One region of the Ruegeria sp. SATB045 genome, then DNA from elsewhere that is predicted to be linked to it. Evidence: riboswitches for the same ligand, from Rfam matches in the RefSeq annotation. Region 1 holds a riboswitch; the other holds the start of a gene.
What was found. A riboswitch is a leader RNA that binds a small molecule or an ion and turns the genes downstream of it on or off. The one in region 1 is predicted to bind cobalamin.

Region 1 (3,864 bases):
GCTGGCGCATTCCGGGATCGGCACCGCCCAACCGGAGCCGAATTTGGAAAACGCCGTGATTCCCCTTGCGGCCATCGGACCGATCGATGCGATCATAGCGGGACATTCACATCTGACTTTGCCGGGCGCGTCGCATGAAAGGTTTGCGTTCGTGGACAGTGCCAAAGGTCAAGTGCACGGCAAGCCGGCTGTCATGCCGGGCAGCGCTGGGTCGCATCTTGGTGTGATTGACCTGACGATGAAACTTGGTGACGACGGAAAATGGCAGGTAGAAACGCACCGTTCACACCTGAAGGCAATCGCACCCGACTTTGTTGGCGCTGAGGTTCCGGAAGACCCCGAACTGTCGCGGATTTTTGCCAAGGCGCACCGCGAAACTCGCGCGCAGTGCAACACGCCCGTTGGACACACGTCGCATCATCTGCACAGCTATTTCAGCTTTTGCGCCTGGGATCGCGGTCTGGCGCTTGTGGCTGCCGCGCAAGCTGCAGCATTGCGGCAGCATATGCAGGGAACTGCCTATGCAGGGCTACCCGTTTTGTCGGCAGTTGCACCGTCAAAATTCGGCGGTCGTGCAGGACCTCGGTTTTTCACCGATATCCCACCCGGGCAGATATGTACGCGCCATGTTGCCGACCTGAACGTGTTTCCGAACGAGATGCAGGCCGTCATTGTCTCGGGCACTGAAATCAAGGATTGGCTGGAAATGTCCGCTGGCGTGCTGAACCAGATGCGCCCGGGTGAACAATCGGACCTTGTGGATACGAATCGCGCCGGACATAATTTTGACGTGCTGCACGGGCTAACTTACGCACTAGATCTAGCATCTCCGGCGCGGTTCGACGCAGGTGGCGCAATACTTCATCCCAACAGCCATCGGGTTCGCGAATTGCGATTCAACGGCCGCCCTATCGACGCAGATCAGCGCTTTGTTGTCGCGTTGAACAACTATCGCGCCAACGGAGGCGGGAATTTCCCGTTTGCCGAAAACGCGACCCGAATTCCTCTGCCGGTCCTTCCGATTCAACCTATTGTACGGGATTACCTGTCGGGCGTCTTACCGATGGACCCTTTGGAAGAGGCACTCCAGCCTTTTCGGTTGTCACCCATACCCGGTGCCCATGCGCTTGTGAAAACCGGAGCGGCCGCTGACCAACACCTGGAAGAACTGGCACGCTACCGCGCCAAAGTCATCGGTCCGGATGCGAAAGGTTTTCTGAATATTCAGCTCTCCCTCTGACGGGTTGCCAAGCATGAACCAAATGCCTATATCCACCGTTGAGAGGTTGGCGCGGGCGAGCGCCTCGCCAACCTGGTCAGGTCCGGAAGGAAGCAGCCACAACGAGCCCCGCTTGGGTCGATGTCCAACCTCTCACTTCATCCCCGACAGTTTTGACCGGTTTAGGCACGCAGCACTTATGCGATCAAGCGCGGCCATAGGGACGCGTTACGACGCGCGAACGCGCCGATATGGCCAATGTCCTTAAGTCCGAATTCCTGCGGTGACAGTACATGACGCCGAGCGCTGGAGCCGTACAGATCTGCCAACCGCCAAACGGCTTCGGGCGGAACCATCTGGTCGTCCTCGAAAGTGAACAGATCGACCGGTTTGCCTTTCTCTGCCCAGGTTGCGGCAGGTAGCGTTTTTCCGATTTCTGGCAGATAATTTTGGGGTGCCGTGCACCACTTGCGCCACTGCCAGTAAACCGATGCAGGCAGGTCGGCCCCAAATCCCACTGCTTTGCCTGGCAGGTATCCAACAGTTTTTACCGCCAGCGGAACATGTCCATACCAGAACAAGGACGCCAGCGCGCGATAAGGCCAAGGGTGATCACTGATTGTCACCAGCCCCGAACACACACAGATCATGCGATCTATATGGTCGATATCAGGTTGTATTGGCCCCAACATCCCTCCGACCGAGTGCCCTATGCTCCAGTGTTCTGCGTGTGGGTAACGTTGGCGCATTTCCGCTCTGGCGGCAGGCATGTCGGTCAGCGCCCAATCCGCCATCTTTACCCGCGATTCCTGCAGTAGTCCGGTCAGTGAGTGGCCAAAGTCACGATAGTCGTAGGTCAGGCAAGCGATCCCCTGATCCGCTGCCAGCCAATGCGCGAAATGCTGATAGTAATCCCTCGGGACACCGGTCGCACCATGTACAACCACAGCGACTTTGGGATCGGTCACGGGCCGGTACAGGCGCGCCGACAGCATTGCCGAACCGGCAGAAAACCGAAAATCCTCAGTCAGGACGGGGGGTGTATCATCCAGCATAGCGTTGCTCACCTGATCTGAACTGTTCGGTTCACCCCTTATCCCCACTTTTTTGGCCGGGCTGAGTCAAGGGCGCATCAAGATGACCAAACGTCCACTTTGCGCGCGCGCCCGCTTGACTCAAAGCCCGCTCAACCGCTAGCGATGGCGTGATGGTTCTTGTCCCGTGTCGGGACAAGATGAAAAGGGAACACGGTGCGGTTCTGCCCGGTCATGCCGGAACGATCCAATGCCGCGACTGCCCCCGCAACTGTAAGCGGTGAGCAATGCCGAAATACCACTGGCCCGCAAGGCTGGGAAGGTCGGCAACGCTATGACCCGCAAGTCAGGAGACCTGCCATCAAAGCAAAACTGTAACTCGGGCGGGGTGTCCGGGCGGGATTGTCAGCGCGCTGTCACACCTGATCTACGCCCCGTTCCCCGCGCGGAGGGCGCATTATGATCTGGAAGACAAAAACGCACCAATTCAGTGCAACCCTATGTCAGAAAACCGGCAAGACCTGCCCGGCTCTGGCGCAGATGGCACGGGCTATTGTGCAGGCGATGGAATCCGCAGTGCCTGCCACGTCGGATGACTTCGCGTTGGACGGCAGCGGAGAGCTGGGCCATTGCCCACAGGGCTGCATCGCCCGATTCCGCGCCCAGAAAGATCAGATTCGCATCTTCTGCGGCACCAGCACGGACGCCTCGCTCGACGCGTTGGATGGTTATGCGGATATGCTGTTCGGCCCCGATGCTGCGGCCCGTCCGGCCGGCCAGTTACAAGTGCCGCCCTGTGCCATGCTTGAAGTGTCAGAGCTGGCCCCGGCGCAACCAGCACAGCCCCAGCAGCATCTGGCGTTGTAACTCAGTCCGGCGCGCAGGTTGCCCAACGCATCTGCCCGTCGGTTTCAACCGCACAGGGCCGCACGGCGCGCAGGCGGCGCAACGCCGCGTCGGACGCGATGCCCTGTTCGACCATAAGCCGCAGGGCGATCATGCCCGACCGCCCGCACCCGCCCCGGCAATGCACCAGCACCCGCCCTCCACGCGCCAGAATATGCGCGGCAGACTGGCTGATCCGGGGCCACGCGGCCTCGGTGTCCGGCGACGGCGCGCCAAAATCTTCAATCGGCAGGTGCGTCCAGGTTATGCCCTCGGCGTGCAGGTCATCTCCCAGTTTTCCCGCTCCGGTCTGCTCCATCTCGGAGCTTGTGGTCATCGAAATCACAAGATCGGGCCGCCAGCGGCGAATGATATCCAAATCCCGCGCATACTCCCCCGCGCGCCCCGGCAGCGGCGACAGCGCGAAATGACCGGCCCCGACCTCGACCACGTGAATTGCAAATGGCTCCATCCCCGGCCTCCTTTTCACATAGCTTCTATGCTGTGCAAACTGACCTGCAAACCGAATTTCCCCCAAGGCGGCGGTGGACGCGGGCGGCGGGGGTCTCTAGGCTGCGTCGGAACCCGAATCCGACAGAGCAGATATGACCGACACGCCCAGCCCCGCCTATCAGGTTCTTGCCCGTAAATACCGCCCTGAAACCTTTGCCGATCTGGTCGGGCAGGAGGCCATGGTACGCACGCTGAAAAACGCGTTCGAGGCGG
Region 2 (3,864 bases), on a different contig from region 1:
TACATCACCACCGGGACGCATTCCATAGTACCAGCCGGCGAAGAACAGATCGGGTTCTACCGCGACAATATTTTCCACCGAGGGATATTTCGGTGCCAGTTCGGGGATATCTCCACGTAGCGTGTCGAATTCAGGACTGGTTTTGTACCAGCCGGTGATGCCCGTGAGGCCGACGATTTTGTCTTGCAGACCCAGCGCAAAGGCCATGTCGGTCATGTTCATGTCATGTACGACCAACCGTTCGGGTTGGGTTTCAAACACCAACGGTTCACCACAATTGTCTACGGTCACTTCATGCGCAGCAACACCGCCCGCCATGGCCATAACCAGAGCCACGGACAAGATATGTTTCATTTTGGAAATCTCCTGGAGGGTTGGGAAACAGTGGTTTTTCGTATGTCCAGCGCGGGGATCATCCGACCGTCGTGCTGAAAGAACAAGTAGTCGACGCCGAACGTGTCGCGCACATGTTGAGTCGTCAGGACCTCGGAAACAGGGCCAAACCCGGTCAGCCGGGTAGATTTCATCAACGCAACATGGGTGGCGAATTCGGGGATCATGACAATGTCATGGACAATCATTATGACGGTTATCCCCAGTCCAGCGACCAGCGACAACATCCGCCCTTTGGCGTCGGGATCCAAATGGTTCGTCGGCTCGTCCAAAAACAGAAGAGTAGGGTTCTGTGCCAGCGCACGCGCGATATGGGCGCGCTGACGTTCGCCACCCGACAACACTGCCATGCGCTTGTCGGCAAGCTCCAAAAGGCCGGTCAGGTCCAGAATTCGCGTCAAGTCGTTTGCGTGATCTTCAGAGGAGCGGTCCGAGCGAATTGGAATTTGCCCAAGTGCCACATAGTCACGCAGATGCAAGCGCCCATCGGGATATTCCTGCTGACTGACGACGGCAATTTTTCGGGCGCGCTCCGTCGCTGACAGTGTCTTCAAGCTCTGCTCTTGCACCAGAACGTCGCCTTCGGACAGAGCTTCAGCGCCACAAAGTAAGTTCAGCAGAGTGGTTTTGCCAGCGCCATTCGGACCGGCAATGGCCAGAACCGACCCCTCTTCAAGGTCGAACGAGATGTCTTGCAACAGAACGTCACCGTGAAAAGAATAGTAGGCTACACCACGCGCCTGCAGGAAGGGTCTGGTCATCATCGAGCTCCTCGAACAGCCAACGCCGGCATGCGCGCCAATGTCTTGGTTATCAGAGGCGCCGGCCTGTCTGTGGCCTTTGTCCAACCAGTTGCGCTGCCCAGGTATTGCGCGGCGAATTGGGCAAGAGCATTCAGCTCTTGCTCGGTGCCGATATCACCAAACAGGTATTGGGCTTTTCCTAGGGCCTGAAATCCGACAGTGACCGGGTGATCGCATCCAGCCATACAGTCTACTGTGCGCACTGCGAAACCCGCAGGCAATTCAGGGCACAAGGCATCCGCAATGTGCTGCGCTGCCTCCAAACCCTGACAGGTCGCGCAGATCAGAACAAAATGATCAGTGGGCTCGGCCATCAAGCGTCTGTTCCACGGCCGCTGGGGCCGTACTGAAACGCGGTCGCGCATAAAGGCGTACGAGGTACCATCAAGCCTCCTTCCAGGACGCCCCGCCCCGGGTTGGTTTCGGTTGCGATGGCAGGTCTCCTGACTTGCGGGTCGAGGCTTGGCCACCCTTCCCGACATTATTCATGTCAGTGGGATATTGGCTTCGCTCACCGCCTACAGTTGCGGGGGCAGTTACGGACTTGGCACTTAAACCTCACCGTATTCCCTTTTCACCGCTGGAGCATGCCCCAGGGAACCATCAAATGCGTCACTGCCCGAGATCAGATCGCCGGTCAACACAAATCACCGGAGGTTGCGCAGGAATGTAGTTTTGAAAATATGTTTCCCTTCAAGAAAATTGCAGGCGATAACGACGAAGCGAAAGGCGTTAAGGATAGGTTGGTGAAAGCATCAAACGATAGGTCCAAACCTCAGTTTTCTCAGGATCCCCACAAGGTCAGGGACCCCGGTGAAAAGAACCTCGAAACGGCGATCGGTCGTGAAATCCGCGCGTTGAGGTTGCAGCAGGGCGTGACAATTGCGGAATTGTCGGGGCTGACCGGGTTATCCATCAGTATGCTGTCAAAAATCGAAAACGGCTACACATCGCCTTCATTGACGACGCTACAATCGCTGGCCAATGCTCTGAGCACACCGATCACTGCATTTTTCCGCAGATATGAAGAAACCCGAAACGCAACCCACACCAAAGCGGGAAAGGGCGTTGAAACAGAGAGAGCCGGGACACGCGCAGGCCATCAATACAGCCTTTTGGGTCATATGGGGTCTAATGCCAGTGGTGTTGTGGTCGAACCCTATCTGATCACGCTGACGGAAGAGTCCGACACTTTCCCGACGTTCCAGCATGACGGGATTGAAATGCTCTACATGCTTGAAGGCGAAGTCGATTACAGACACGGCGATCAAATTTACCTGCTGGAGCCGGGTGATACGTTGTTCTTTGATGCGGACGCACCGCATGGACCCGAGGTGCTGCGCAAACTGCCAGCCCGCTACCTGTCGATCATCTCATATCCGCAGACGCGTTAGTCACGATTCGGCGATTGATAAACCGCTGCTGAGGTTTTGCGGGGTTGCTCTCCGTGATTTTTGAATGCGGGGGAAATAGATAGCCGAAAATATTCCCCTTATGAATATTAATTTCCCTTTGTTGATAACCTGAAGTTCAGGTGTTAGCGTCTGCCCAACTCAACACAGGAGAAGCTGACACATGTGTGGAATTGTCGGCCTTTTTTTGAAGGACAAAACGCTCGAGCCTCAATTGGGCGCGATGCTGACAGATATGCTGATCACAATGACAGATCGCGGCCCGGACAGCGCCGGGATCGCGATTTATGGACCTGTCGGAGATCAGGCGAAGCTCACCGTGCAATCCGACAATCCGGACGCGGATTTTCAGACTTTGGCCGAAGATTTGGCCGACGTCTTGACCAGCCCCGTCAGCTTGGGCCGCAATGACACTCATGCGGTTCTGAGCGTGGCCAACGACAAAGTCAGCGCTGCGCGGCAGGCCCTGAGGGAATTGCGCCCTGGCCTGCGGATCATGTCCGACGGCGATGCGATCGAGATCTATAAAGAGGTTGGATTGCCTCGGGAGGTGGCGGAGCGGTTCCAATTGACCTTGATGTCCGGCAGCCACGGGATCGGCCATACACGCATGGCCACTGAATCCGCCGTTACCACGGAAGGGGCGCATCCGTTCAACACCGGCGCAGATCAATGTCTGGTGCATAACGGGTCGCTGTCCAACCACAACGCCCTGCGCCGCAAACTGATGCGCGAGGGCGTGCGGATCGAATCCATGAACGATACCGAGGTCGGCGCGGCCTATCTGACATGGAAAATGCAAAACGGGGCCACTCTGGGTGAGGCGCTGGAAAGCAGCCTTGAGGATCTCGACGGGTTCTTTACCTTTGTGGTCGGCACCAAGGATGGGTTCGGCGTGGTTCGCGACCCCATCGCCTGCAAACCGGCGGTAATGGCCGAGACCGATCAATATGTGGCCTTTGGCAGCGAGTATCGCGCCTTGGTCAACCTGCCGGGAATCGAGGATGCCCGCGTCTGGGAACCCGAACCCGCAACCGTCTATTTCTGGAGCCACTAAAATGCAGAGCTATGATGTTGCCGAACAGGGCCTGCGCGGGCTGAACGCCGCCCTTCAGGCCCAAAGCACCGAGACAAACCAGACCCAGTGGCAGGTTCAGAACCCCAAGGGCAGCCATGCCATCGCTGTCGGTCTGGATGCCCCGATTGAGGTCACGGTCAAGGGTTCGACCGGCTATTACTGCGCGGGGATGAACCAG

Region 2: another riboswitch for cobalamin. It lies ahead of AC2FNR_RS03110 (DUF1636 family protein); the one in region 1 lies ahead of AC2FNR_RS13125 (hypothetical protein).

Annotation. Positions count from the first base shown of each region.
Region 1 is NZ_JBXWSR010000024.1:47,530-51,393, forward strand. It holds gene AC2FNR_RS13110 (bifunctional 2',3'-cyclic-nucleotide 2'-phosphodiesterase/3'-nucleotidase) at 1-1,240, shown strand, start outside; RNA gene ffs (signal recognition particle sRNA small type) at 1,280-1,378, shown strand; gene AC2FNR_RS13120 (alpha/beta hydrolase family protein) at 1,417-2,274, opposite strand; cobalamin riboswitch at 2,411-2,630, shown strand; gene AC2FNR_RS13125 (hypothetical protein) at 2,713-3,120, shown strand; gene AC2FNR_RS13130 (protein-tyrosine phosphatase family protein) at 3,122-3,610, opposite strand; gene AC2FNR_RS13135 (DNA polymerase III subunit gamma/tau) at 3,744-3,864, shown strand, end outside.
Region 2 is NZ_JBXWSR010000012.1:253,490-257,353, reverse strand. It holds gene AC2FNR_RS03120 (ABC transporter substrate-binding protein) at 1-354, opposite strand, end outside; gene AC2FNR_RS03115 (ABC transporter ATP-binding protein) at 351-1,154, opposite strand; gene AC2FNR_RS03110 (DUF1636 family protein) at 1,154-1,510, opposite strand; cobalamin riboswitch at 1,613-1,816, opposite strand; gene AC2FNR_RS03105 (helix-turn-helix domain-containing protein) at 1,943-2,590, shown strand; gene AC2FNR_RS03100 (class II glutamine amidotransferase) at 2,772-3,665, shown strand; gene AC2FNR_RS03095 (protein GlxC) at 3,667-3,864, shown strand, end outside.